Linked DNA regions of Nitratireductor mangrovi. The protein of the gene in region 2 interacts with the protein of the main gene of each other region in a pairwise test. Links are inferred from orthologs where the notes say so. Each region holds a gene or a part of one and is shown on either strand. Other genes may lie near its edges.

Region 1 (14,771 bases), 3.2 Mb from region 2 along the record:
CCGCTGGCTGGTTCGAGATGCCGCTCGAACTCGGCGACCGGATCGGACGCCTTGTCGGCGCCGGGCCGAGCCAGACTGTGGTCGCCGACACGACATCAGTAAACATTTTCAAGGCGTTGCACGCGGCAATGGGGCTCAGGGCGGGCCGCAACGTAATCGTCGCCGAAGGCGGCAGCTTCCCGACCGATCTTTATATGGCTGAAGGGGTCGCGTCGACGCGTCCGGGCACTGAACTGAGGCTCGAAGGTGTCGACGCCGAGGCGATCGAGGACCTGATCGACGAGCGTGTCGGGGTCGTTCTGGTCAACCATGTCGACTACAAGAGCGGCCGGCTGCGCGACATGGCCGCGCTGACGCAGAAAATCCACGCGGCGGGCGCATTGGCAGTCTGGGATCTTTGCCATTCCGCAGGTGCATTGCCGGTTGATCTCGATGGTGCCAAGGCCGACTTTGCGGTCGGTTGCACCTATAAATATCTGAACGGCGGCCCCGGCGCCCCAGCCTTCATCTATGTCGCGACGCGCCACCAGGCCGCGGCGCAGAACCCGCTCAGCGGCTGGTGGGGCCACGCACGGCCCTTCGCCTTCGAACAGCATTATGCTGGCCACGTCGGGATCAGGCGTTTCCAGTGCGGCACGCAGCCGATCCTGTCGATGCGGGCGCTCAAGGCGGCTCTGGTGACCTGGGACGAGGTCGATATGGCCGCGCTGCGAGCAAAGAGTGTCGCCCTGACCGGTCTCTTCATCGAGCTTGTCGAAACCCGCTGCGCCGGCTTCGGGCTTGCTCTGGAAAGCCCTCGCGACGATGCCGAGCGCGGCAGCCAGGTCTCTTTCGCCCACGAGAATGCCTACGAGGTCATGCAGGCCCTGATCGCCCGCGGTGTCATCGGTGATTTCCGCGCGCCATCCACGATGCGCTTTGGTTTCGCGCCGCTCTATCTCGGCTATCGTGACGTCTGGAACGCTGTCGAGATCATGCAGGACGTGTTTTCCGCCGGCGCATGGCAGGATCCGCGTTTCGCGGTCAAGGCCGCGGTGACCTGAGATCGCCACTCCGGCCCACCTCCGTAACGTTGGTGTCCGGTGGGTACGGAGCCGCATTCCACTACTGACTTCGGCTGCCAGTGGCTCCAAATCCTGGCTGTCGGCTGGTCGTCAATCGTTCGGATGTTCGTTGGCGATGAAACGAATCCTAAAGATGCATCGGCTATGTTGAACACGGGTGGGTTGCAATCCGCGTGGCGGACCACATCGAAGGGCGGGCATGGTCTCGAAAGTGTCTTGTCGCAGTTGAACCAGCTGACAGAGCGGACCCGGCTTCTGGCCCTGGTGTGGCCGTTCATAGCCGTCGTCCTTGTCCAGACCGCCATTGCCGGCATCAGCATCTACACCCTCTCGGCTGTGCGGGCCTATGTCGGCGGCGAGAGCATGTGGTCGAAGGGCCAGAAGGACGCCATCTACTTTCTGAGCCTCTATGCCGATAGCCGTGATCAACGCTTTTTCGAAGAGTTCCGCGAGGCGATAGCCATCCCGATGGCCGACCTCGACGGTCGCCTGGCGCTTGACCGGCCCGAGGTCGATGTGGAAGCGGCGCGCGAGGGGTTCGTCGGCGGTGGTAATCATCCGGACGACGTTCCGGGGATGATCTGGCTCTATCGCAATTTCCGCGACATTTCCTTCTTTGCCGATTCACGCGCGCGCTGGGTCGAATCTGACCCCAAGATCATGGAACTCGCCGCCCTTGGCGAGGCCATGCACGCACGCTTCGCCGGCGGCGAGGTGAGCGCTCTGGAGATGGACGCGTGGAAGAGTCGCATTCATGCCATCAACCGGGCGGCCACCCCGCTGGCGCTGGGTTTCTCGGCCTCGCTTGGCGAGGGTTCGCGCGGCATTACCGGGCTGCTGCTGGGTGCGAACATCGTCACGGCTGCCTTGCTGATCCTCCTGGCGGTATGGCGCACCCGCGCCATGCTCGCGCAGCGCGAGGCGTTGGAGACAGCCTTCAATGCCGAGCGGGAGCGGGCTCAGATCACACTTGCCTCGATCGGCCAGGCGGTTGTCACCACGGACGAGCGCGGATGCGTCAACTACATGAATGGCCCCGCCGAGCGCCTGATCGGTTGGCCGTCTTCCGATGCCCTGGGCAGACCGCTCAACGGTCTCTTCCGCCTCATCTGCGAAGAGTCCGGCGAGGAAGATGTACGGCTGGTCGAGCGCATCATCACCGGCGAGGCAGTCGGCCCGACGGCGGTCCCGCAGCTACTGATGCGCGCCGACCTTACCAGCGTGGCCGTGTCGATGGTGGGTGCGCCGCTGGTGGTTGAGGGCGGCATCGCGGGCGCCGTACTGGTCTTTCACGACATGACCAAGGAGCAGGAATATGTCGCCCAACTCGCCTGGCAGGCAACGCACGATTCCCTGACGCAGCTTGCCAATCGCCGCGAGTTCGAGACCCGGCTCGAGGCACTGCTTGCCGATGTGCGCGAGCGTGGCGGGGATCATGCGCTGATGTATCTCGATCTCGACCAGTTCAAGATCGTCAACGACACTTGCGGCCACGCCGCCGGCGACGAATTGTTGCGGCGGGCTTCGGTCGCGCTCAAGGCACATCTCCAGAGAGACGATCTCCTCGCCCGGCTCGGTGGTGACGAATTCGGCGTGCTGCTGGTCGACAGCACCGCCCAGAGGGCCGCGGACACGGCCGAACGCCTGCGTCTGGCGATCCAGGATCTGTGCTTTGCCTGGGAAGGGCGCTCCTTCGCGGTCAGCGTGAGCATCGGCCTTGTGCCTCTGGCCGACCGTGGAGCGACGATCGAGGAGACGCTTCGCAGCGTCGACGTCGCCTGCTACATGGCCAAGGAAAAGGGCCGCAACCGCGTCCAGGTTCATCAGCCAGGTGATTCCGAGATGCGCCAGCGCGTCGGCGAAATGGCTTGGGTGCAGCGCATCCACGAGGCGCTGGAGCGCGACCGCTTCTGCCTTTACGCTCAGGAAATTGTGCCGCTCGGGGAAGCATGTCGCGAAGGTCGGCACATGGAACTGCTGATCAGGCTCGCGGAGGACGACGGTGCAATCGTTGCACCGGGGCGTTTCTTGCCGGCAGCCGAGCGCTACGGCCTGATGCCGCAGATCGATCGCTGGGTCGTCCGCAACGCATTTGCCGCTCTTTCGGCAGATGCAAGCGCCAGCCGCATTCTGACCTGCGCCATCAACCTTTCCGGCGCTTGCGTCAGCGACGAGAGCTTCGTCGATTTCGTGCGCAGCGAATTCGAGCGGTTTCCCGTCGACCCGTCGATCGTCTGCTTCGAGATCACCGAGACCACCGCCATCGCCGACCTTTCCAACGCAAGACGCTTCATCACCGCCATGCAGGCGCTGGGGTGCCGCTTCGCGCTGGATGATTTCGGCTCCGGAATGTCTTCCTTCGCCTACCTCAAACACCTTCCGGTCGATTTCCTGAAGATTGATGGCAGCTTCGTAAAAGACATGCTCGTCGACCGCATCGACCGCGCCATGGTCGAAATGATCGATCACATTGGCAAGGTCATGGGCAAGCGAACCGTGGCGGAATTCGTCGAAAGCGATGAGGTCGCAAACGCGCTGCGCGATATCGGCGTCGACTATGCGCAAGGTTATGCCATAGGCGTGCCGCGGCCGTTCGCGGACGTACTGGGGGGCGCCCGCGCCGCCGGGCCCGTAGCGGCGATCGATCTGTCCATGTCGGCACGGCGTCGGATCGCTGGATAACCAACAAACCGGCGAGAAGCCCGGAGATCCGGGATTTCAATGCAAAGTTAACCCCTTCCAACTAATGTTGACTATCGGGACCATGGGGGGCGGCCGGCGAAACGTTGATCGCCGGTCATGGAGCAGGCGGCAGGCAGCAGGGCGGATGAATCCAGCCTTCGACAAAATCCGGAAATCCGTATTCAGGCTCACGAACATACCGGCGCTGATCGCTTTCGTGGTGGTCGCGGCAGCCGGTGTGTTTGCGGAAAGCCAGAATCGCGCGGTCTTCCAGCGCGACCTTCGCGCCGAGATACGCAGTGAGATTGGCCTTATCCGCGCCAGACTCGAAGGCAAGATCAACGGCAACGTCCAGCTTGTGCGAGGCCTTGTCGCCACGATCGAGACCGAGCCCGGGATGAGCCAGGCTCGTTTCGCCGAGCTCTCGGCCAGCCTCCTGGCCGCCGATTCGCAGATACGTCATGTGGCTGCAGCACCTGGCCTCGTGGTCTCGATGATCCACCCGATGAAGGGTAACGAGAAGGCGCTCGGCCTCGACTATCGCAAGAACGAGGCGCAGCGCGACGCCGCACTGCGCGTTCGCGATGCCCGCCAGGTCGTGCTGGCCGGGCCAGTCGATCTGGTGCAAGGCGGCAAGGCTCTGATTGCCCGCTTCCCGGTCTTTACCGGGGTGGATGCCAAGCAATTCTGGGGTATCGTTTCGGCGGTGATCGAGATCGATCGGCTCTACGCTGCCAGCGGCCTTTTCGGCCTGGGCGAACGGCTTGATGTCGTCATTTGCGGCAAGGACGCCAGCGGCAATGGGGTCCCGTTCTACGGAGACGCAGCCATCGTTGCGCAGGACCCGGTCTCGGTCGAGGTCGCGCTGCCTTCCGGCACCTGGGAAATTCTCGCTTTGCCGCGTGGTGGCTGGGAGGCGCATGGGCCCAACCCGTGGCCGCTGCGGCTGCTGGTCTTCGTGGCCGGTGCGCTGATCCTGGTGCCGACGTTCGTGACGGGAAGGCTGATCGAGGAGCGTCAACGCCACATCGGCGAATTGCGTCGCCGTGAGAAGCAACTGGAGCGCATGTCGCGCCGCCTCGGCCTGGCGCTGGCCACGTCGCGTGTCGGTGTCTGGGAGATGGATATCGACAACAACGAGCTGTTCTGGGACGACCGAATGAACGAGCTCTACGGATATGACGCCGATGGTGGCTCCCGCGGCTACAGCCATTGGGCCGAGCGGCTCCATCCGGACGATATCGAGCGCGCCGAGGAAGAGTTCCGCGTAGCCGTCGAGGAGACCGGCAAATACCACTCCGAATACCGGCTCGTATTGCCGGACGGAACGGCCCGGCACATCCGGGCCATCGGCGCGGTCTACCGCGACGATGGCGAACCGACCCGTATCGTCGGTGTCAACTGGGATGTTTCCGCCGACATAGCGCTTAATCAGGATCTGAAGCGGGCCAAGCAGGTGACCGAGGCCCGCAACAGCGAACTGGAGGCGGCAAAGGAACGCATCGAGCACAACGCGCTGCACGATTCGCTGACCGGACTGGCCAACCGGCGCTATCTCGACGAGTTGTTGGCAGAGCATGCCGAGCGCGCCAAGGCCGAGGGCGAGACGGCGGCGTTGCTGCATATCGATCTCGATCGCTTCAAGCAGATCAACGACACGCTTGGCCATGCCGCCGGCGATGCCGTTCTTGTTCACGCCGCACGCGCGCTGCTCGACAATGTCGCGGCCAGTGATTTCGTCGCCCGTGTCGGCGGTGACGAGTTCGTGGTGGTTTGCCGCCGACCGCGGGAGAGCGCGGAAGCAAGTGTCGAATCCCTCGGGAACCTTGCCGAACGCATCATAGCCTGCATCCAGCGACCGGTGGTCTACGAGGGCCATGAGTGCCGCGTCGGCGCCAGCATCGGCATCGCGACCGATGCCGGGGAGGGCGAAAGCGCTGATCCGAAGCGGCTGCTGGTCAACGCCGACATCGCGCTTTACCGGGCCAAGAGCCGCGGCCGCAATCGCTTCCAGTTCTTCAACGAAGCGCTGCAGGCGGAGATCGTGACCACCAAGCGTATCGCTGACGAGATTTTGTCCGGCATCGAACGCGGCGAATTCGTGCCGCATTACCAACCTCAGTTCGACGCCGAGACGCTGGAACTGGTCGGGGTCGAGGCATTGGCCCGCTGGCACCATCCGAGGCGCGGCGTGTTGCCTCCGGCAATGTTCATGAAGATCGCCGAAGAGCTCAATGTGGTCGACCTGATCGATCGCATGGTGCTGGAGCGCACGCTGGCCGACCTCGCCGTCTGGGACAAGGCTGGCATCGTCGTCCCAAAGGCTTCGGTCAACGTGTCCGCGCGCCGCCTGCGCGACGAGGACCTGATCCGCGGTCTGCGCGGCCTCGCCATCACGCCCGGCCGCATCGCCTTCGAGCTGGTAGAGTCGATCTTCCTCGACGAACAGGACGATGCCGTCGCCTGGAATGTCGACAAGATCAAGGACCTCGGCATCGACGTCGAGATCGATGATTTTGGTACCGGCTACGCCTCGATCGTGAGCCTGCTGAAACTCAAGCCGAGCCGGTTGAAGATCGACAGGCAGCTCATCATGCCGATCGCCGACGACTTGGCGCGGCGGCAGCTTGTCGGCTCCATCATCGATATCGGTACGTCGCTCGGCATTGAGGTGCTGGCGGAAGGCGTCGAGACCATGGAACACGCTTCGATCCTGCGCCGTCTCGGCTGCCACGCGCTCCAGGGCTATGCCTTCGCGCGTGCCATGGATGGCGACGCGCTCGCTGGTTTTGTTCGCGCCCGTCAATGGAAGCAGGCGTCCTGAGCCGGCTTCGGCCCGTAGGCACCCGACACGATTCGCGCTATAGACGCCGCCCAGCGAAGGATGATGGCGCGAAGTCATGGCCAAGGTACCCCTTAAGCTCGGCGAGATGATCGACGGCGAGGCGCTGCGCGGGAAGCTGGCGTCGATTGCAGATGATTGCGGGGATGCCGCCGGGCACGCGGCTCGTGCGGCGGTCCTCGCTCTCCTTCGCGATGAGCTCGCTGCCGGTCGCGCGCGCGCCGAGACAATGCTGATGTCCGACGGCGGCGGAACGGCCTGCGCGGCGCGGCTTTCTCATGTCATGGACGAGATCATCCGGGCACTGCAGGATTTCGTCATCCAGCACGTCTACACGTCGCGCAATCCTTCGTCGGCCGAGCGCATGGCGATCGTGGCGGTGGGTGGTTACGGCCGCGGCACCCTCGCTCCCGGTTCCGATATCGACCTGCTTTTCCTATTGCCCTACAAGCAGACACCCTGGGGCGAACAGGTCACCGAATATGTTCTCTATGTGCTGTGGGACCTGGGGCTGAAGGTCGGGCACGCGACCCGCAATGTCGACGAATGCGTGCGGCTGTCGCGAACCGACATCACCATTCGAACGGCGGTGCTCGAGGCCCGCTATATCTGCGGTGACACGGGCCTTTTTGAAGAACTGCTTGAGCGCTTCGACCACGAGCTGGTTCGCCATTCCGGCTCGGAGTTCGTGCAGGCGAAGCTTGCCGAGCGTGACGAGCGCCATCGCAAGGCAGGTGAAAGCCGCTACCTTGTCGAACCGAACGTGAAGGACGGCAAGGGCGGCCTGCGCGACCTGCATACGCTGTTCTGGATCGGCAAATATTATTACCGCGTGCGCAACGGCGAGGAACTGGTCGGTCGCGGTGTCTTCACGCGCAAGGAGTACCTCTTGTTCCGCAAGGCGGAGGACTTCTTGTGGGCGGTGCGCTGCCATATGCACTTCCACGCCGGCAAGGCCGAGGAAAGGCTGCATTTCGACATCCAGCGCGATATCGCCGATCGGCTCGGCTACACCAGTCATCCCGGCCTTTCGGCCGTCGAACGGTTCATGAAGCACTATTTTCTGGTCGCCAAGGATGTCGGTGACCTGACCCGCATCTTCTGTGCCGCGCTCGAGGAGGAGCAGGCCAAGCACGTTCCCGGCATCAACCGCATTTTCCAGACCTTCTCGCGCCGCCGGCGCAAGGTGGCCGGCACGTCCGACTTCATTGTCGACAATCATCGCATCAATGTCGCCGATCCCGAGGTCTTCGAGCGCGACCCGGTCAATTTGCTGCGCCTGTTCTGGTTCGCGGACAAACACGGGCTGGAATACCATCCGGAAGCGCTCAAGCTTCTCAGGCGTTCGCTCAAGCTGATCGACCGCAATCTGAGACGTGACGCGGAGGCCAACCGGCTCTTCCTCGACGTGATGACGTCGGACCGCAACCCCGAACTCAACCTGCGCCGCATGAACGAAGCAGGCGTGCTGAGCAAGCTGATCCCCGACTTCGGCAAGATCGTCGCGATGATGCAGTTCAACATGTATCACCACTATACGGTCGACGAGCACCTGCTGCGCTGCATCGGCGTGCTCTCGGAAATCGAACATGGTGACGATGAGCGCATACACCCGCTTGCGCACTCGCTCATGCCCGGCCTGAGGCCGCAGCGCGAGGTTCTCTATACGGCGGTCCTGCTCCACGACATCGCGAAGGGACGTCCGGAAGACCATTCCGAAGCCGGAGCTCGCATCGCGCGGCGCATGTGCCCGCATATGGGCTTTTCGGCCGCGGAGACCGAGACCATAGCCTGGCTGGTCGAAAACCATCTCGTCATGTCGATGACCGCCCAGACCCGAGACCTGAACGATCGCAAGACAATCGAGGATTTCGCCCAGGTCGTGCAGTCTGTCGAGCGGCTGAAGCTGCTTCTGGTGCTGACCGTCTGCGATATTCGCGGTGTTGGACCTGGCGTATGGAACGGCTGGAAGGGCCAGCTCCTGCGCACGCTCTACTACGAGACGGAACTGCTTCTCACCGGCGGCTTCTCCGAGATTCCGCGTGTCAAGCGCGCCGCCCATGCCCGCGAGCAACTGGCGGCCGAGCTCAGTGGCTGGAGCGAGGACGCTCGAGCGCGCTATGTGCGCCTCCACTACGAGAACTATCTTCTCACCGTCGACCTCGCCGACCAGATCCGCCACGCCGAGTTTGTCCGCGAGGCCGACGCCTCGGGAAAGCGGCTCGCCACCATGGTCAAGACCTACGGCTTCGAGGCCGTGACCGAGATCACGGTGCTGGCACCAGACCACCCGCGGCTGTTGTCGGTGATTGCCGGCGCGTGTGCAGCGGCCGGCGCCAATATCGTCGATGCCCTTGTCTTTACGACCGCGGATGGCCGAGCTCTGGACACTATCCTGATCAATCGCGAATTCGATCGGGACGAGGATGAGCGCCGCCGCGCCGAACGTGTCGGCAAGCTGATCGAGGAGGCGCTATCCGGCAAGTCGTGGCTGCCCGAGATCATCGAGAAGCGGCGCAAGAAACGTGGCTCCCGAGCCTTCCGCATCACGCCCCAGGCGGAGATACGCAACACGCTGTCGAACCGGTTCTCGGTGATCGAGGTTTCCGGGCTCGACCGACCCGGGTTGCTGTCGGAAATCACCGGCGCCCTTTCGGATCTGTCGCTCGACATCGCGTCTGCCCACATCACAACGTTTGGCGAGAAGGTCATCGACACATTCTACGTCACCGATCTGACCGGCCAGAAGATCGAGAACCCGACCCGCCAGGCGGCGATCCGTGAGCGCCTGACCGCGACGCTGGAAGGCGCCACGCCATCGAAACCCTCCCGCACCAGTCAGGCAGCCGCCGCGGAATAGCCGCGATCCGCACTCACAAGCCCTACGCCGCCGGAGCAGCAAGCAGATGAGCCTCGTCAGGAAATTCGCGAGCGTGGGCAGTGCCGTCATGGCAAGCCGTGTCTTCGGCTTCGTGCGCGAGGCGCTGATCGCCGCCGCGCTCGGCGTTGGTGCCGTGACGGACGCCTTCTACGCCGCCTTCATGTTTCCCAACATGTTCCGCCGTATTTTTGCCGAGGGTGCCTTCAACACGGCGTTCGTGCCGCTCTTCGCGAAGGAACTGGAGGGCGGTGGGCAGGCGGCCGCGCGTCGCTTCGCCGAGGATGTGCTGGCGGTGCTGATGACCGCGCTGCTGGCACTGTCAGCTGTCGCGATCCTGCTCATGCCGTTTCTTGTCGACACGGTTATCGCGCCAGGGTTCTCCGATACGCCGGAAAAATTCGACCTCACGGTCGCGATGACCCGCATCATGTTCCCGTACCTGTTCTGCATGTCGCTCGTCGCCATGTTGTCGGGTGTTCTCAATTCGATGCGGCGCTTCTTCCTGGCTGCCATCGTGCCGGTTCTGCTCAACGTCGTGCTGATAGCGATTTTGGCCGCTGCCATCGTTGCTGATCTGGAGCCCCGCGCGACCGGCTTTTGGCTGGCGTGGGGTGTGTTCGCCTCGGGCTTTGCGCAGCTTTTCTTCCTCGTTCGCGGTGTGCGCGCCGAAGGGCTCAACGTCAGTGTCCGATTGCCGCGACTTACGCCGGGCGTGAAGCGGCTGCTGGTCCTGATGGGTCCAGCCGTGCTGACCGGCGGCATCATGCAGATCAACCTCATGGTAGGACGCATCATCGCGTCGGCTCAGGACGGGGCTTTTGGGATTCTGAACTTCGCTGACCGCATCAACCAGTTGCCGCTGGGGGTTATTGGCGCAGCCGTTGGCGTCGTGCTCCTGCCCGAGCTTTCCCGTGCACTCAAGGGCGGCGACGCCGCCGACGTGCAGCATCTGCAAAACCGCTCGCTCGAATTCGCCCTTGCCCTGACGCTGCCCGCCGCGATCGGGCTCATTATGATGCCTGACCTGATCGTCAACCTGCTTTACGAACGCGGTGCCTTCACCGCGCTCGATACCGCGATGACCGCGGCGGCTCTCGCGGCCTTCGCCGCCGGCTTGCCGGCCTATGTACTGATCAAGGTCTTCCAGCCCAGCTTCTTCGCGCGCGAGGACATGAAGACGCCGATGTGGTTCGCCATCGCGACGGTTGTGGTCAACATCGCCGCCAGCCTGATCCTTTTCCCGACCTACGGTCATGTCGCGATCGCTGTCGCGTCCTCGATCGCCGCCTGGCTCAACTTTGCACTGCTGGCGGGAACACTGTGGCGGCGCAATCACTTCCGGCCGTCGCCGGCGACCCTCCGGCGCGTGGCACTCATTGTCTTCGCAAGCGTGGCAATGGGAGCGGCGGTCTGGTGGCTACGGGGGCAGGTGGCCGGTTCGCTACTGGGCGCCACCCTCGTCGTGCGGCTTGCCGGCGTTGCCGGCGTCATATTGGCCGGCGCGGTTGTCTACTTCGCGATAGCGGTCGGGACCGGCGCAATAGACCGTGGCGAACTGGCCGGCCTTGTCAGGCGCCGGCGGGCGTCAACGGCCCGTGTGGCCGATTCGGAATAGCCACCGGTCGGCCTATTCGTCCGCCATCCGAGCGTGCTCCCATGCCATGAGGGCGACGCCGCAAAAGACGATTCCGAAGCCGGCTAGGTGCATAATGCGGAAATCTTCACCCAACAACGCGTAGGAAAGAACCAGGGCCGATACCGGCATCAGGGCCATGAAGCCGGCTGCAATCGAGCCTTGTGTCTTGGCGATGCCGGAGTACCAGAGCAGGCTGCCGAGAGCGAGTGTTCCGGCACCGTACCAGGCCGCGGCCATCCAGCCGCCGGGGGTGATGCCACCGGGATCGAAGTGCGGCCATTGCATCAGCGCGAATGGCAGAAACAGCGGTATAGAGAGCGCCGCGGCAAGGAAGGCGATAAGGCGAGGGTCGAACTCGCGGCTCATCCTTCGGCCCAGCAGTGTATAGACCGCTTCGCAGCAAACGGCGGCAAGAACCAAAAGCGAGCCGAGGATCATGGCGCCGGTATTCCCGTCGCCGCTCTGACCCCCGGTGTTGAGCAGGATCACGCCCGCAACCGCGAGCCCGATCGCCGCTATCTTGCGCCAGGTGGCGGCGTCACCGAGAAACAGGACTGCTGCCGTCGCCGTGACGGCCGGTGTGGTCGCCATGACCACCGATCCGACTACCCCGGATACGGTCCGCATGCCGTAGAGCATGAAAACCGTGAAGCCGACCATCCCGAACAGGGCGAGCAGGCAAACCAGGAACCAGTCACCGCGCTTGAGTGTCGAGAGCTTGCGGCGCTGGCTCCAGGCGATGGGCGCGAGCACGGCTGCGCCGAGCGCGCAGCGCAGCGCCGCTCCGACGAACACCGGCATGGCATCCGTGACGATTTTCGAAACCGGCGTCGCCGACCCGAAAATGATCATGCCGAGCGCGAGCTGGGCGTAGACGGTTCCGTCGGCGAGCAGGTCGCCCGATCTGGCGTCCTGGCTTGTCCTGTTCTTATTGGCCATGTCGGGTTAACCGATGAGGCGCGTTTTGGTTCGCTCCTGCCAGAAATCCCGAGCCGGACGGGCGCCCCCGGCTTGAAAGAGGCCCGTTGCTCGTCCATAAGCGCCTCGCATTTCGCGGTCGCCCTCGCATGGAACGAGGCCCTCCATCAGCCCCGGAGACTTTTTCGATGTCGTCCTTCAAGCCGCTCGTCTTTTCCGGCGTCCAGCCGACCGGCAACCTGCATCTCGGCAACTATCTCGGCGCGATTCGCAAATTCGTCGCGTTGCAGGAGAATTACGAGTGCATCTACTGCGTCGTTGACCTGCACTCGATCACGGCGCAGCTGGTCCATGACGACCTGCCCGGGCAGACCCGCGCCATTACCGCGGCCTTCCTCGCCGCCGGCATCGATCCCGCAAAACACATCGTCTTCAACCAGAGCCGCGTGCCGCAGCACGCCGAGCTTGCCTGGATCTTCAACTGCGTCGCCCGTATCGGTTGGATGAACCGCATGACGCAGTTCAAGGACAAGGCCGGAAAGGACCGCGAAAACGCCTCGCTGGGTCTGCTTGCCTATCCGAGCCTGATGGCGGCCGACATCCTCGTCTACCGGGCAACGCACGTCCCTGTCGGTGACGATCAGAAGCAGCATCTGGAGCTGACGCGCGACATCGCCACCAAGTTCAACAATGATTTCTCGGAGCGAATTGCCGAACTGGATGTCGGCGTCGAGATGATGATGGGCGAGGAGCGAGTGAACGGCTTCTTCCCGCTGACAGAGCCGCTGATCGAGGGGCCGGCGACGCGGGTCATGAGTCTGCGCGATGGCACCAGGAAAATGTCGAAATCGGACCCTTCCGATCTTTCGCGCATCAATTTGACCGACGACGCCGACGCCATCGCCAAGAAGATCAGGAAGGCCAAGACCGATCCCGCGCCCTTGCCGGTCGATCCCGACGGCCTCGCCTCGCGACCCGAGGCGGAAAACCTCGTCGGCATCTACGCTGCGCTCGCCGACCAAAGCCGCGCCGACGTTATCCGTGATTTTGGCGGGCGTCAGTTCTCCGAGTTCAAGCCGGCTCTCGCCGAACTTGCCGTCGAGAAGATGGCGCCGATCGCCGCCGAGATGCGCCGCATCATGGCTGATCCCGGCTATGTCGACGGCGTTCTCCGTGATGGCGGCGAGCGCGCAGGAGCGTTGGCCGAGGAGACCATGACGTCGGTGCGCGACATCATCGGCCTGCTGCAGAGATGAGGTCCGCGAAGGCGCAGCTTGCCGCGCGGCGGCCGCGATGGCAGATTGCCGCCGTGTTCCACGAGACGGGATGACCGCATGGTCTCGAAACGACTGAGCCGCGAAGCCGGCCACAGGCGCAAGTTTCTCGCCATCGTCGATGACACGCCGGAATCCGAACGGGCCGTTGCCTATGCCTCGCGGCGCGCAGAGCGGACCGGTGGCGTGCTGGTTCTGCTCTTCGTCATCGAGCCGACCGACTTCCAGCAATGGTTTGGCGTCGAAAAGATCATGCGCGAGGAAGCGAGCGCGACCGCAAATGCCGCGCTGGACACAGCCGCCCGGCAGGTGCGCGAGAGCGTGGGCATCGAACCGGAACTGGTCGTGCGCGAGGGTGATCCGGCAGAAGAGATCCACAGACTGATCGAGGACGATCAGGACATCGCCATTCTGGTGCTGGCCGCCGGTACTTCCAAAGAGGGGCCGGGACCGCTGGTCTCGTCGATCGCGGGCAAGGGCTCCGGTTTTGCAATTCCCGTGACGGTGGTGCCGCCCAATCTTTCCGACGAGGACATCGAAAGCCTCGCCTGAGAAAAACCATTCCTCCTGACGAGCTGTTCGCCGGCCCCGGTTGCTTGATCATCGGCCGCGCAACGACTATTTAGAACTATTCAAAACTGGAGGCGCAACGAACGCCATGTTCATTCAGACAGAAGCGACACCGAATCCCGCGACGCTGAAGTTTTTGCCGGGTGTGGTGGTCATGAACGAAGGCACGGCCGATTTCCGCGATGCCGAGCAGGCGGGCCTTGCCTCACCGCTCGCTGGCCGTCTGTTCGACGTGCCCGGGGTCACCGGTGTCTTCTTCGGGTACGATTTTGTCACTGTCACCAAGGACGGCCCGGAGTGGCAGCACCTCAAGCCGGCCATTCTCGGCACGATCATGGAGCATTTCATGTCCGGTGCGCCGGTCATGGCTTCCGACGAGCCGCAGCGCGACGAGGGCTCCGACGCCGAATTTTACGATGAGGCGGACGAGGAGATCGTGTCGACCATCAAGGAACTGCTCGACACCCGCGTGCGTCCCGCCGTGGCGCAGGACGGCGGCGACATCACCTTCCGCGGCTTCGAGAACGGCACCGTTTTCCTGCACATGAAGGGCGCTTGCGCGGGCTGCCCGTCCTCGACCGCGACGCTCAAGCACGGCATCCAGAACCTGCTTCGCCATTTTGTGCCGGAGGTCCAGCACGTCGAACAGGTCATCTGACCTAGACCTGGCGATCAAAAATGAAAGAGCCGGGTCGTTGCCGACCCGGCTTCTTTTTGGGACGTCCGTGTTGCCTGGACGGTCCGCGTGCTATTTGACGATGACCTTCGCGCCGACTTCGGCGCGGTCGTAGAGGTCGATGATGTCCTGATTGATCAGACGGATGCAGCCTGACGACATCGCCCGGCCGATCGAAGCCCATTCCGGTGTTCCATGCAGGCGATAGCCCGTGTCGCCGCTCCTGTT
Region 2 (14,120 bases):
GGAAGGCGCGGTCCTTGTCGAGGCTGGTCAGCGCCTCGCGCAGATTGCCGCACACGGTCGGTACCTTCTTCAGTTCCTTTGCCGGCAGGTCGTAGAGATCCTTGTCCATGGCCTGGCCCGGGTGGATCTTGTTCTTGATGCCGTCGAGGCCGGCCATCAGCATGGCTGCGAAACCAAGATAAGGGTTGGCTGCCGGGTCCGGGAACCGCACCTCGACGCGCTTCGATTTCGGCGAGGAACCGAACGGGATGCGGCAGGATGCGGAACGGTTGCGTGCCGAGTAGGCGAGCAGGACCGGTGCTTCGAAGCCCGGAACGAGCCTCTTGTAGGAGTTGGTTGACGGGTTGGTGAAGGCGTTGATCGCCTTGGCGTGCTTGATGATTCCGCCAATATAGAACAGGCAGGTCTCCGATAGTCCGGCGTACTCGTTGCCGGCGAAGGTCGGCTTGCCGTCCTTCCAGATCGACTGGTGCACGTGCATGCCGGAGCCGTTGTCGCCATAAACCGGCTTCGGCATGAAGGTCGCCGTCTTGCCGTAGGCGTTTGCCACCTGGTGGATGACGTACTTGTAGATCTGCAGCTTGTCGGCATTGCGGGTCAGCGTGTCGAACTTGATGCCGAGCTCGTGCTGGGCCGCGCCCACCTCGTGGTGATGCTTTTCGACCACGACGCCCATTTCCGCCATCACGGTCAGCATCTCGGAGCGCATGTCCTGGGCCGAATCGACCGGCGGCACCGGGAAGTAGCCGCCCTTGACGCGCGGGCGGTGGCCGAGATTGCCGGTTTCGTACTCGGCGTCGTCGTTCGACGGCAGTTCGGTCGAGTCGAGCTTGAAGCCGGTGTTGTACGGATCGGCCTTGTACTTGACGTCGTCGAAGACGAAGAACTCGGCTTCCGGGCCAACATAGACGGTGTCGCCAATACCCTCGGACCGCACATAGGCTTCGGCCTTCTTGGCGGTACCGCGCGGGTCGCGATTATAGGATTCGCCCGAGATCGGGTCGAGAATGTCGCAGACCAGCACCATCGTCGACTGGGCGAAGAACGGGTCCATATGCGCCGTCTCTGTGTCGGGCATCAGGACCATGTCGGACTCGTTGATCGCCTTCCAGCCGGCGATCGACGACCCGTCGAACATGACGCCGTCAGCGAACATGTCTTCGTCGACGGCCGCGATGTCCATCGTCACATGCTGCATCTTGCCCTTCGGGTCGGTAAAGCGCAGATCGACGAATTTGACGTCGTTGTCCTTGATCTGCTTCAGAATTTCGTTCGCTGTCGTCATATTCTCTTTCCCTGTGTGACGATTGGTTGCCTGCGGTCGTGTGTACTAGATGGCGTCGACGCCGGTTTCACCGGTGCGGATGCGGACGACTTCCTCGACGCTTGACACGAAGATCTTCCCGTCACCGATGCGGCCGGTCTGGGCCGCCTTGCGGATCGCCTCGATCGCTGCCTCGACGGAATCGTCGGCCAGCACGATCTCGACCTTCACCTTGGGCAGAAAGTCGACCACGTACTCGGCGCCGCGATAGAGCTCGGTGTGACCTTTCTGTCGGCCGAACCCCTTCGCTTCGGTGACGGTGATCCCCTGCAGGCCTACGTCCTGAAGGGCCTCCTTCACTTCATCGAGCTTGAAGGGCTTGATGATCGCCTCGATCTTTTTCATCTAGGTTTTGGCCTCCGCTGGCATTTGGAACGGGTTTGGTTCCCGTTTCGCCGACCTGAAAAGCACGAACCGTGCCAGATTTGCCTGCACTCTCATGCGCAACTGCTCCAGGCTGTTGCTCCGTGTCGCCTTTGAAATCCGGGGGTTTTCGACCGCCAGTCGTCACCCCGGCGGGTCCCTGTCACGCCGGGCATCATGGGCTGTGATGATTTTTTGTGCAACCGGCTCAAATCTGAGGCAGACGCGGCGGTTGGCGTCGATGGTGCTACTCGATATGACGGTGCAAGACCACCGGGAGCTACCCTCGTGATGGATGAATTGCTCACGCCTGCCGAGATGAGCGAGGCGGACCGTCTTGCGATAGCGGGCGGACCATCCAACGGGTACGGGCTCATGTGCCGCGCCGGAGCGGCCATCGCCGCGGCCATCCTTGCGCGTTACCCGGCGTCGAGGCATTTCCACGTCCTTTGCGGCCCCGGCAACAATGGCGGCGACGGGTTGGTCGTGGCGCGGCTGCTGGCCGATGCCGGCTGCCCGGTCACGGCCTATCAGGACGACAGCCCACGGCCCGGCACGGATGCCGCGATGGCGCTTGCCGCGCTGGAACTCAGGACGCGCCCGCTTGAGGTTTTCTACGCCGGCGGCGATGACCTCGTCGTTGACGCCATGTTCGGCGCAGGCCTGACGCGCCCGCTGCAGGGCAATTTTGCTCGGGCGGTCGAACGCGCAAACGCCTCTGGGGCGGCCGTGCTTGCCGTCGATCTGCCGTCAGGGCTCTCCGGGGACAGCGGACAGGTACTTGGCGGGATCGCGATACGCGCCGACATGACGGTGACCTTCTTCCGCCGCAAGCCCGGTCATCTGCTCTTGCCGGGTCGTTCGCTGTGTGGCGAGACCGTGGTCGCCGACATTGGCATTGCGGACGAGGCGTTGACCACCATCGGCCCGAAGCTTTGGCAGAACAATCCGCGTCTCTGGCAGATGCACCTGCCCAGGCCGACGGAAAACGGTCACAAATACAGCCGCGGCCATGTCGCTTCGTTTTCCGGTGGGCCGTCGGCCACCGGTGCCGCGCGGCTTGCCGCCATGGCCGCTGCGCGCGCCGGGGCAGGGGCTGTCACCGTGGTTTCGCCCGGCAGCGCCATGTCGGTCAATGCCGCGCATCTGACAGCGATCATGCTGCGCCGCGCCGACAGAGTCGACGAACTCGCCGATTTCGTTAACTCGCGCAAGGTTGCCGGCGCCGTGATCGGGCCGGGTTTTGGCGTCGGAGAACACTGCCGCAACTTTGTGAGCGCTCTCAACCGCCTGCGAGGCGAGGAAGTGCTGGGGCTTGTGCTCGATGCCGACGCGTTGACGTCCTTCGAGGAAGAACCCGAGGCGCTCTTTGCTCTGCTCGCCAAGGGGACGAGTTCGGTCCAGCCGGCGGTGCTCACACCACATGAAGGCGAATTTGGCCGGCTGTTCCCGGACCTTGCCGGCGCTATGCGCTCCAAGGTCGAGCGGGCGCGCGAAGCGGCATCGCGCTGCACTTCCGTGGTGATCCTGAAGGGTCCGGACACGGTCGTCGCCTCACCCGACGACCGCGCCGTGATCAACGCGCACGCGAGCCCCTACCTTGCAACCGCCGGTTCCGGTGACGTGCTGGCCGGGCTCGTGGCCGGCTTCCTGGCACAAGGGATGCCGTCCTTCGAAGCTGCCTGTGCGGCCGTATGGATCCATGGCGATTGCTCCCTTCGGTTCGGGCCGGGGCTGACTGCCGACGACTTGCCCGGCCTGATACCCACGACTTTGCGCCAACTCGTCGGCACCTAGCGGCATTTTTTCACGATGCATGTCGAAAGGCGTGCGCCTCCTTCGTTGTGAGGGCAGGAAGGCGAACGTCGCCTTCGCTTACCCAGAGGGAGACGACAATGCTGAAGTTCCTTTTCGCATCCACCATCTTTGCTGCCGGCCTCGCGGTGGCCATCGCGTCCAGCCCGGCCAAGGCCCAGGAGGCCGGCCCGGCGCGGAGCGGCCACGTCGCCGTCAATGGGCTCGACTATTATTACGAGATCCACGGCGAAGGCGAGCCGCTGCTCCTTCTGCACGGGGGTCTCGGTTCGACCGGCATGTTCGGACCGGTGCTGCCGGCGCTCGCCGAGGGTCGCCAGGTCATCGCGGTGGATTTGCATGGCCATGGACGGACAGCGCTCGGCCATCGCGACATCAACCTGGAGGATCAGGGCGACGACATGGCCGTTCTGCTCAAGGCGCTCGGTCACGACAGCGTCGACGTGCTGGGCTATTCGTTTGGAGGCGGTGTCGGTTTCCGTCTCGCCGTTCAACACCCTCACATGGTCCGCCGATTGGCCATGGTTTCGGCGGGCTTTGCCTCCGACGGGTTTTATGCGGCGATGCGAGAACAGCAGGTTCAGGTCAGTGCCGCGATGGCGCCGATGATGCGCGAAACCCCCATGTACCAGTCTTACGCCGCCGTCGCGCCGCATCCCGAGGATTTCCCGAAGCTGCTCGACCAGATGGGCGCCTTCATGCGCCGCGACTACAACTATGCAGCCGACGCCAAGGCCCTCGAAATGCCGGTCATGCTGGTCTTCGGCGACAGCGACATGTACCGACCCGAGCATATCGTCGAGTTCTACCAGTTGCTTGGCGGCGGGTTGCGCGACGCAGGCTGGATGCGCGAGAACCTGCCGCAGAACCGGCTTGCCATCATCCCCAACCGGACGCACTACGACATCTTCTTCGCGCCCGAACTCGTCCGAACGGTGCTGCCATTCCTGAATGGCGAGACCGAGGTTGAGAGCTGGGAGGAGCAACTGACGAAGGCGCAATAGCCCAACCGGATCGTCGCCGATGCGGGGCGGCGGTCCGCCGGCTCGCACGGCTCGATCGGCCATTGAGCGCATCCGCGAACCACGGGATCGTCTTCGACCGGATATGCTGGCGGCTGGACTTCGTCGCGAGGGCCGATCATGATCGCGATCGCAACGCTGCCGAGGATCGCGCATGCTGAGGATCGAGAAGATCGCCATCGACACGATCTACGTGCCTGTGGGCCGGCGCAAGACGCTGCATCCCGACACTGTCCGCCATCTGGCCGAGGACATTCTCGAGAACGGCATGAAGGTGCCGATCCAGGTCCGCCACGACGGCAAACGCCACGTTCTCGTCGAGGGCCTTCATCGGCTGGAGGCGGCCAAGTGGCTGGGCGAGAGCGAGATCAACGCCTACCTCGTCCAGGCCCGCAAGCACTGACGGATTTCCCGGGACGACCTGCCGGCCGGCACACGATCGCCGCGCCGCTTTCGCTTGCGGCCAACAAGACGACGCGGCCACGCCTTCGTCATCAATCCGACATTGCCCGGTCAAGTTGCCCGACTAGACGTCCGGGCCATGGCACAGACGATTCGGAGACGGCGCAATGCTGAACGGCGACATAACCCTTGAAGAGCTTCTGAACGAGCCGATCATCCGCAAGCTCATGCAGCGCGACGGCGTTTCGGACGGCGACATCCTGCGGCTTGCCGATCAGGTGCGCCGCCGCAGCCGCCGCCACGCGCCGCCCTTGCGCGGTATTGCCGCCGCGGCGCGCAGCCAGCCTTTCCATGCCGGGCTCTAGGTCGCGCCGCCGGTAGGCGAGGGCCCATTTCGCTGTCGGTCCGGCGGGATGCGCAACAAGGTAAAAATTCGATTCAATCTTTATTGGGAGAATCCTGACAGCATCGGCCTTTGGTGACCCGGCGGCGCGTCTTGCCGCCGGACTGTTTGGTACCGCGTACAGGTCGTCATGCGTTCTCCCCTTTCTCCCGCCCTCCTGGTGGTTCTGTTCGGCCTTGCCGGCTGCTCGACCAGCGCCACTGTCGATGCCCTCGACATTTCTCCCGAGACGACGAGTTCGGTCGCACGGCCGGCCGCGCCGATTCCGGAAGGCGATGGCAGCGAGGTCGCCGAAGGCGATGGTGCCGGCATTGCCGCGCTGGCCGAGCCGGACCAGGTGACCGCGGAGGCGGCCGCCACTGTCGCCCTTGTCACGCCGGAGCGACCGATGCGCGCGACCGGCCGCCACAAGGTGGTCAAGGCCGCGTTCCGCGACGCCCACCCGATCAATTTCGGGCCTCGCAAGCCACAGCATCATGCCGTCCACGGTGTCGACGTGTCGCGCTGGCAGGGCAATATCGACTGGGAAAAGCTGCGCAGCCAGGGCGCCAACTTCGCCTACATCAAGGCGACCGACGGCACCGATCACCTCGATGAAAAGTTCCGCAAGAACTGGAACGCCGCAGCCAAGGCGGGGCTGAAGCGCGGCGCCTACCACTTCTTCTACTGGTGTTCCTTTGCCAGTGCCCAGGCCGACTGGTTCATTCGCAACGTGCCCAAGGAAAGGGGTGCGTTGCCGCCGGTGCTCGACGTCGAATGGAACCATCATTCTAAATGCCGCAAGCGCCCGTCGCCGGCCTTCGTGCGCGAGAAGATGCAGGTCTTCCTCGACCGGCTCGAAAAGCACTATGGCCAGCGCCCGGTCATTTACGCGACACCGGACTTCTACGAGCGCAATCTGAAGGGCTACTTCAAGGACTACCCGTTCTGGCTGCGCGCCGTGGCCGAACATCCCTCGAAGGTCTATCCGGGCCGCGAATGGGTGTTCTGGCAATATTCCGGCTCGGGCCTTTCGCATGGGGTGTCGGGACGCATCGACCTCAACGTCTTTCATGGCGATCCCGGCGAATGGCAGCGCTGGCTCGAGCGCACGGCGGGCTGAACCTACGCCAGCCGGGAAAGTCCGCCCCCGACCGCGCAACGCCGCCGCGCGGCCGGCAAGGGCGAACAACTTCTCGTGTGCCGCGGAAGCCGTCGCTGGCGTTCGGCGGATGGCTGACCTATCTGACGGGCGCAACGCTTTTCGAACGTCAGGAGCCTCAGCATGTCCGATACCGCCTACACCCCGCCCAAGGTCTGGACCTGGGACAAGGAAAGCGGCGGCGCCTTCGCCTCGATCAACCGGCCGATCGCCGGCCCCACGCATGACAAGGAACTGCCGGTCGGCAAGCACCCGCTGCAGCTCTATTCGCTCGCCACGCCCAACGGGGTGAAGGTGACCGTGATGCTGGAGGAGCTTCTGGAAGCCGGCCACAAGGGCGCCGAATACGACGCCTGGCTGATCCGCATCAATGATGGCGACCAGTTCGGTTCCGGCTTCGTCGACATCAACCCGAACTCCAAGATCCCGGCGCTGATGGACCGCAGCGGGTCCGAACCGGTGCGCCTGTTCGAGTCGGCCTCGATCCTGTTCTATCTCGCCGAAAAGTTCGGCGTCTTCCTGCCGAGCGAGCAGCCGGCGCGCGCCGAGACCATGAACTGGCTGTTCTGGCAGATGGGCTCCGCGCCCTATCTCGGCGGCGGCTTCGGCCATTTCTACGCCTATGCGCCGGAGAAGTGGGAATACCCGATCAACCGCTTCGCCATGGAGGTCAAGCGCCAGCTCGACGTGCTCGACCGCCGCCTGGGCGAGGTCGAATATCTGGCCGGCGACCAGTACACGATCGCCGACATGGCGGTCTGGCCGTGGTATGGCGGCCTCGTGAAGGGCTGGGCCTACAGCGCCGGCGAGTTCCTCTCGGTGCATGAATACAAGAACGTCAACCGCTGGGCCGACCAGCTCCATGCCCGCCCCGCCGTCAAGCGCGGGCGCATGGTCAACCGCGTTTCCGGCGATCCGGCCGACCAGCTGCACGAGCGCCACGACGCCTCCGATTTCGAGACGAGGACGCAGGACAAGGTGGCGGCGGAGTAGGGCGCTGCCGCGCCGCCGGCGTTCCGGAGACGGGCCGCGCGCGGTGCGCGGCGGGTCGGCTGTGACACCCGCGTACCTCACTCGTCGCGGGCGAAATAGCGCCCCGGCGTGACGCCGAAGGCGCGCCGGAAACCGGCGATGAAGGCGCTTGTGCCCTCATAGCCAAGCCGGTCGGCGATCTCGCCGACCGGGATGCCGAGCGAGAGCAGTTCGACGGCCTTCATCAGCCGCGCCTGCCGCCGCCAGGCGCGAAAGCTCATCCCGGTCTCGGCCTGGAAGTGCCGCTCGAAGGAACGCGCCGACAATGCCGCGCGCGCCGCGACCGCGGCCAGCCCGTCGCGCCGTCCGGGCTCGTCCACCAGGCCGTCGACCGCACTGCGAATTCGGTCCTCGCGCGGCATCGGCAGATGCAGCGGCGCGACTTCCTCGGTGACGAGCTGGTCGAGGATGACGGCTGCCAGCCGTCCGGCCGGGCCGTCTTCGGGCGCGTCGCGGGCATGAGCCATGAAGGCGAGGATCAGCTCGCGCAACAGCGGCGACAGGCGGATCACCGCCGGCACCTGCGGAAGATGCGCGACCGCCTCCGGCCGGAAAAACAGGAAGCGCTGCGCGCAGTCCTGCAGATAGGTCACCCCGTGGCTGACGTCCGATGGAATCCACACCGCGCGTTCCGGCGGCACGATGAAGCTGCCGCGATCCGTGTCCACCGTTACGGCGCCCGAAACGATGTGGAAAAGCTGCGCCCGGCGGTGGCGGTGCCTGCCGTAATGCGTGTGCTTCGCCACTGTGCCCGCATAGGCGAGGATCGCCGCCGGGTAGTCGTCGGCCTCGGCGAGCGACAGGTCGGGGTGGATGCGGCTGTCCGGGTGGATCACTGGCGGCTCAAGCACATTATTTGACGAAGTAGCGATAACACGAATTCCGTTCCCCGCGTAGTCTCCGACCCGAGATCGACCCTTGTCATTCCTTTCGGCCGAGGCGCCCGACGATTTGTCGGCGCCAGTGGCGGAGCCTTGCCGGAAGGAACGGCGCGAACGGAGACCCGACGATGACCCTGCACTTTACCGGCCCATTTCCTTATCGCCCGACGGCGCCCCAGCCGGCGGCGCGGGCGGCTTCATTCTGGCGCGCGGCCGGCGCATGGCTCGACCGCCGCCGGCAGTTTCGGCGAAGCGTGGCGGGGCTGTCGTCGCTCGACGACCGGTTGCTTGCCGATCTCGGCATAAGCCGCGACGAGGTCCGGCGCGTGGCTGGACGCGGGCGGTTGCCTGGATGGGAATAGGACAAAGAGGCGGCGCGTGGTGGTCAACCGTGCGCGTTTCATCGTTCCCGCGCCCGAAAGGCCGGGTTCTGTCAAAGAACGCCCACCGGTCCCGCACAGCAGGGGGTGGGAAGACGGGCGGCCGTCCGGACGCTCATCTAAGTGTAACGTGCGACCTCGCGGCCGCCCGTCCGGCGTGCTTGCCCGGATGTGCAGGTGCGCGTTGCCGCCCTTTTGAGACGGCACTCGCAAAGCCGGTGGCCTCGCGACCGGAACTCTGTCGGCCCCGCACCTCACCCTTGGGCCCGGATCTGGGGGCTCATCGCCCAGCGACGCCACCGCGGCATCGCCGATCCGGCACCGACCGCTCGCCCGGATGCTCGGTGTGCACACCCGTTTCCCGCGCAAGCGGCATTTGCACGGACGATGGTAGCGGAAGCCGCGGGGGCGGGGATGGAAAGGGATTGGTGAACAGCGAATAGTGAGGAGAAACAGGAGCTTGCGTTGGTGAGCGGCCGCGGCTTGTCCCGCAGCGGCAGGGTTGCACGTTGCTTCGAACGCGCAGCCGACGGAAGCATTTGCCGCGCCGGTGGTTCCGGAAGTCTCCTGGTGCCGGCGTCGTCGTTCGTCCCGGCGGCCGCGACAGCGTCGTGGAGCCATAGTGGCGAATGGGTGGCCGAGCCTCGTCTTGCTGGCGGCGTGCACAATCAACGTCGCCCGCTTGCTGCCAATGAAAACCACGGTGCGTCTGAGATCGCGTCGCGCGGAGCGCCAGAGGGCCATAGTCGGGGGAGAATGGCCTGCGACAACGTAGTGATCTCTGATGCAGAGACCGGCCTGGAAAGCAGGTAACCTTGCACCTCGTCTACTCCGAGATCGTTGACCATCTTGAGCTTTTCGATGGAATCCAGCCCTTCAGCCACGATGACCAAGCCACAATCGTGCGCGATCCGGCAGACTCCACTCAGAATGTTGAAAGCTCGCGGGCCTTTCAACGCCTCATCGATGAGCGTCTTGTCGATCTTGACCTTGTCGACATTGAACTGCCGGATGTAGTTGATGCCACAATAGCCCGAGCCAAAATCGTCCAGGGCAAGCTTGACGCCAAGCGCATGGAGTTTGTCCAGCTGCGGACCGATCACTGACACGTCGCCAATCAACACCGACTCCGTTATTTCCAGCGTAAGGCGGTCCGCGGGCAGGCCTGTTTCCTTCAGCGCACTTCGAACCAGTTTCGGAATGTCGGACTTCAGGAACTGGACCGCGGAGATGTTCACTGCGAGAGATATCTGGTTTGGCCATCGTCGAGCCTGACGGCAGGCTTCGTGCAACGCCCATTCTCCCAGTTCCAGGATTTGCCCGGTGCGTTCTGCGATCGGTATGAACTCCCCCGGGGAAACAGGGGAACTATCGGCATCCTCCCATCGGAGCAATGCCTCGACCGAAGCAATTCGACCCGGAACACGACTGTCATAAATAGGCTGGAACGCCAGGGTGAAGTCACGATTGCGAACTGCAAGCGCAAGGCGTTGTTCGAGCCTTCGATTGTGTTCTGCCCGATAGCGCAGGTCGTCGTCAAAGAGTTGCGACTGGACATCGGCTTCGCACGCGCGGTGCATCGCCAGATGTGCAGCCTTCAACAGTTCGCGCGCAGTGACAGCACTTTTCGGCCACATCGCGATTCCGATATGAACCGAAATGGTGACGGTGGTATCCCGAATACCTATCGAACCTGACAGATCCCTTGCTAGCTGGCGTGCGAAAATCTGCGCTTCGTCTGCGGAACTGACGTTCATTTGAACGACGGCAAACTCGTCTCCACCCATGCGGGCCAGGTAGCAACTCTCGCCAGCGATCTCCTCCAAGCGTTTCGCGGTCGACTGGATGAAGTGGTCTCCCGCGTCGTGACCGAGGGTGTTGTTGACCTCCTTGAGCTTGTCGATGTCGACATAGTGCAGGGCAAAATCCTTGCCCGCCTTCGTCTCACGCTCGAGGTGACCGTGCAGGGCATAGACATTCGGCAGGCCGGTCAGCTGGTCCGTGAACGCAAACGCTCGAAGGCGTTCGGATGTTGCGTGGAGTCTGCTCGCCAGCGACACAAGTGGAAAGATGACAAGAGGCGCCACAACGCTCGGAATGGCAGCCGCAATAAGCAGATGATGCTTCCAGGTGTAAGACTCCGGACCGACCGTCCAATAGACAAATCCTGCGGTGAGCACAGAAACCACGACCGTTCCGGCAGCCACAAGAAGCACGAAGAGAGCCAGAGGACCGCGGCGATTGGGGAGAAACCTAAACATGCCGTGCAAACCGGCCTGTCCCGGTATCAGCATGTGTTTTGACCCCGAGCAGCGCAGCGGCCTCCGTGATGAGCCGGATGCACTTGTCTTCGTCGATCTCGACGTCAAAGGCCGTCTGCAGCATGCTTGCCGCCGCGTCGACATCAACGATGCCATCCCTGGTGTTCAGGCGCAGCGAAAACAGGATCGCCGACTGCAGGGCGTCGGGGGCCGGTTGCCGCCTTGGTAGAGGAATTGCCATCTCCTCCTCCTTGTCAGTCTTTCTCCTTCACTCCACACCGCATCGAACTGAGTATGTTCGGACTCTCGAGTTGCCGAAGAATTATTCGGTTCATTCAATTTGTTTGTTCCGCTTCCTGGTGTGCGACGCCATCCAGCGCGATAAGCCGCTCAAGCGCTGGCCGCGGCAATAGAAGATTGATCTGATCGAGAGCAGGAATCCCGATTGGGAGGAGCTTTTCCGCGGCACCGGGTGGTAGCGCTCCGGTTCTGCATGGCGCACGGTCCCTCTCCGTTTCGTCATCCTCGGGCTTGACCCGAGGATCCATGCCGGAACGCTGATGAAGGGGCCGGCGGTGGTGAGTAGCCGCCCTTCCTTAGCCGCCTCACGCGGCCGCACTTTTCAGGCATGGATTCCAGGGTCTCCGCGACGCCGCTTCGCGGCTGCTCCGCCCTGGGATGACGAAGCTTGGGGGGCGGCTAGCCGCTGGCGTTGCACGCGCTGGCGCCTGCTATGGAAGGGTGGAAGGGCGCGACCTGACAGTTCCAGGCTCCAGAATCGGATCGGCCCGGTCTCGCGACCGGGCCGATCCGATCTGTGTCACCGTTGCCGGTTGCGATGGATCACGAACACCCTGACGTCGCCCCGCAGGTGTCGCACTTCTCGCAGGTGCCGTTCCGGACCATGGTGTAGTTCTGGCACTCCGTGCACATGTTGCCGGTATAGCCCTGCATCAGCGATTTCTGGCGCCGTTCGGCGGCGAGCGCCTTAGCGTCGGCCGCTTCCTTCTGCGCCGCCTCCGTGAAGAGCCCGCCGGCGTCGGAGGCCTCGTTGGCGCTTTCCTCGAACGCAATGTCCTCGGCAAGCTCCTTGGCCCGCTCCTCGTAGTCGCGCTTGAAGGCGGTCGCCTGTTCCTGCAGGTCGGAGACCGCCGGCTTCAGCGCCGCCGAGGCGCCGCCGGCCGCGATGGCGCGGACATTGCCGCCGCCATGCGCGGTCGGTGCGGAACGCGCCGGCCGGTCGCCGCCGGTCGCGCCGGCCTGGCCCTTCGGCTCGCCGCCGCCCGAACCCGACACCACCTTGAAGGCGGCGCCGCGGGTCAGCCCCTTCGACACCGGCAGCGACTTTCCTTCCGAAATGCCCTTGCCGAGCGCGGTGTTGGAAAAGTCGGAGGTGTCGACATGGGCGAGGTCGTGGCGGCCGAGATAGGAGATCGCCAGTTCGCGGAAGACATAGTCGAGGATCGAGGTGGCGTTCTTGATGGCGTCGTTGCCCTGGACCATGCCGGCCGGCTCGAACTTGGTGAAGGTGAAGGCCTCGACATATTCCTCCAGCGGCACGCCATATTGCAGGCCGAGCGAGATCGCGATGGCGAAATTGTTCATCATCGCGCGGAAGGCAGCACCCTCCTTGTGCATGTCGATGAAGATCTCGCCGATGCGGCCGTCGTCGAACTCGCCGGTCCTGAGATAGACCTTGTGGCCGCCGACCACCGCCTTCTGGGTGTAGCCCTTGCGGCGGTTGGGCAGCTTCTCGCGGTCGCGGACCACCTTCTCGATGATGCGCTCGACGATCTTTTCGGTGACGGCGGCGGTGCGCGCGGCGGCCGGGTGGGCGACCAGCGCCTCGACGGCATCCTCGTCCTCGTCCTCCTCGTCGGCGATCAGCGAGGCGTTGAGCGGCTGCGACAGCTTGGAGCCGTCGCGGTAGAGCGCGTTGGCCTTGAGCGCCAGCTTCCACGACAGCATGTAGGCCGACTTGCAGTCGTCGACGGTCGCCTCGTTGGGCATGTTGATGGTCTTGGAGATGGCGCCCGAGATGAAGGGCTGCGCCGCCGCCATCATGCGGATGTGGCTTTCCACCGACAGGAAGCGCTTGCCGATCTTGCCGCACGGATTGGCGCAGTCGAAGACGGGCAGGTGCTCTTCCTTGAGGTGCGGCGCGCCTTCCAGCGTCATCGCCCCGCAGACATGGATGTTGGCGGCCTCGATGTCCTTCCTGGAAAAGCCGAGTGCGGGCAGCATCTCGAAGGAGAGGTCGTTGAGTTGCTCGTCCGTGAGCCCGAGGCCTTCCTTGCAGAAGGCTTCGCCGAGCGTCCACTTGTTGAAGACGAACTTGATGTCGAAGGCCGATTTCAGCGCGCTGTTGATCGCGGTGATCTGCTCGTCGCCGAAACCCTTGGCCCTGAGCGTGGTCGGGTTGATGGCCGGGGCCTGGTCGAGGTTGCCGTGGCCGACGGCATAGGCCTCGATCTCGGCGATCTGGGCTTCCGAATAGCCGAGCGTGCGCAGGGCTTCGGGCACGGCGCGGTTGATGATCTTGAAATAGCCGCCGCCGGCGAGCTTCTTGAACTTCACCAGCGCGAAGTCGGGCTCGATGCCGGTGGTGTCGCAGTCCATGACCAGCCCGATCGTGCCGGTCGGCGCGATCACGGTGGCCTGGGCGTTACGGTAGCCATGCTTCTCGCCGAGCTCCAGCGCCCGGTCCCAGGCCGCGCGCGCATGCTCGATCAGCTGCGGATCGGGGCAGTCGGCGGCATCGAGCGGCACCGGGTTGACCGCCAGCTTCTCATAACCATCGCTTTCGCCATGGGCGGCGCGGCGGTGGTTGCGCATCACCCGCAGCATGTTTTCGGCGTTGCGCTCGTAGTCGGCGAAGGTGCCGAGCTCGCCCGCCATCTCGGCCGAGGTGGCGTAGGCGACACCGGTCATGATCGCCGTCAGCGCGCCGCAGATGGCGCGGCCCTCGGGCGAATCGTAGGGAATGCCGGAGGTCATCAGCAAGCCGCCGATATTGGCGTAGCCGAGACCGAGCGTGCGGTAGTCGTAGGAGAGCTTCGCGATTTCCTTCGACGGGAACTGCGCCATCATCACCGA

The links.
Region 1: the proteins of FQ775_RS04820 (region 2) and FQ775_RS20505 interact in binary tests that used the Escherichia coli proteins (3 or more experiments, as listed by UniProt). The link is inferred for Nitratireductor mangrovi from one-to-one orthologs.

What each region holds. Positions count from the first base shown.
Region 1 is NZ_CP042301.2:4,171,972-4,186,742, forward strand. Bases 6,323-9,648 are described here. They hold FQ775_RS20505 ([protein-PII] uridylyltransferase), read left to right. Parts: upstream 6,323-6,646; coding sequence 6,647-9,448; downstream 9,449-9,648. Other genes in these bases: FQ775_RS20500 (bifunctional diguanylate cyclase/phosphodiesterase), read left to right, coding at 6,323-6,570; murJ (murein biosynthesis integral membrane protein MurJ), read left to right, coding at 9,495-9,648. Outside these bases: kynU (kynureninase), read left to right, coding at 1-1,043; FQ775_RS20495 (EAL domain-containing protein), read left to right, coding at 1,281-3,746; FQ775_RS24050 (hypothetical protein), read right to left, coding at 3,862-4,209; more of FQ775_RS20500, read left to right, coding at 4,210-6,322; more of murJ, read left to right, coding at 9,649-11,084; FQ775_RS20515 (DMT family transporter), read right to left, coding at 11,097-12,044; trpS (tryptophan--tRNA ligase), read left to right, coding at 12,212-13,279; FQ775_RS20525 (universal stress protein), read left to right, coding at 13,358-13,849; FQ775_RS20530 (NifU family protein), read left to right, coding at 13,956-14,525; FQ775_RS20535 (L,D-transpeptidase), read right to left, coding at 14,616-14,771.
Region 2 is NZ_CP042301.2:982,953-997,072, forward strand. The notes cover bases 1-2,675. They hold FQ775_RS04820 (P-II family nitrogen regulator), read right to left. Parts: upstream 1,670-2,675; coding sequence 1,331-1,669; downstream 1-1,330. Other genes in these bases: glnA (type I glutamate--ammonia ligase), read right to left, coding at 1-1,285; FQ775_RS04825 (NAD(P)H-hydrate dehydratase), read left to right, coding at 1,979-2,675. Also shown: more of FQ775_RS04825, read left to right, coding at 2,676-3,484; FQ775_RS04830 (alpha/beta fold hydrolase), read left to right, coding at 3,583-4,506; FQ775_RS04835 (ParB N-terminal domain-containing protein), read left to right, coding at 4,679-4,927; FQ775_RS04840 (hypothetical protein), read left to right, coding at 5,094-5,291; FQ775_RS04845 (glycoside hydrolase family 25 protein), read left to right, coding at 5,460-6,431; yghU (glutathione-dependent disulfide-bond oxidoreductase), read left to right, coding at 6,594-7,463; FQ775_RS04855 (AraC family transcriptional regulator), read right to left, coding at 7,541-8,338; FQ775_RS04860 (DUF1127 domain-containing protein), read left to right, coding at 8,512-8,745; FQ775_RS04865 (putative bifunctional diguanylate cyclase/phosphodiesterase), read right to left, coding at 9,432-11,057; FQ775_RS04870 (hypothetical protein), read right to left, coding at 11,017-11,265; FQ775_RS04880 (vitamin B12-dependent ribonucleotide reductase), read right to left, coding at 11,868-14,120. UniProt on the Escherichia coli protein: P-II indirectly controls the transcription of the glutamine synthetase gene (glnA). P-II prevents NR-II-catalyzed conversion of NR-I to NR-I-phosphate, the transcriptional activator of GlnA. When P-II is uridylylated to P-II-UMP, these events are reversed.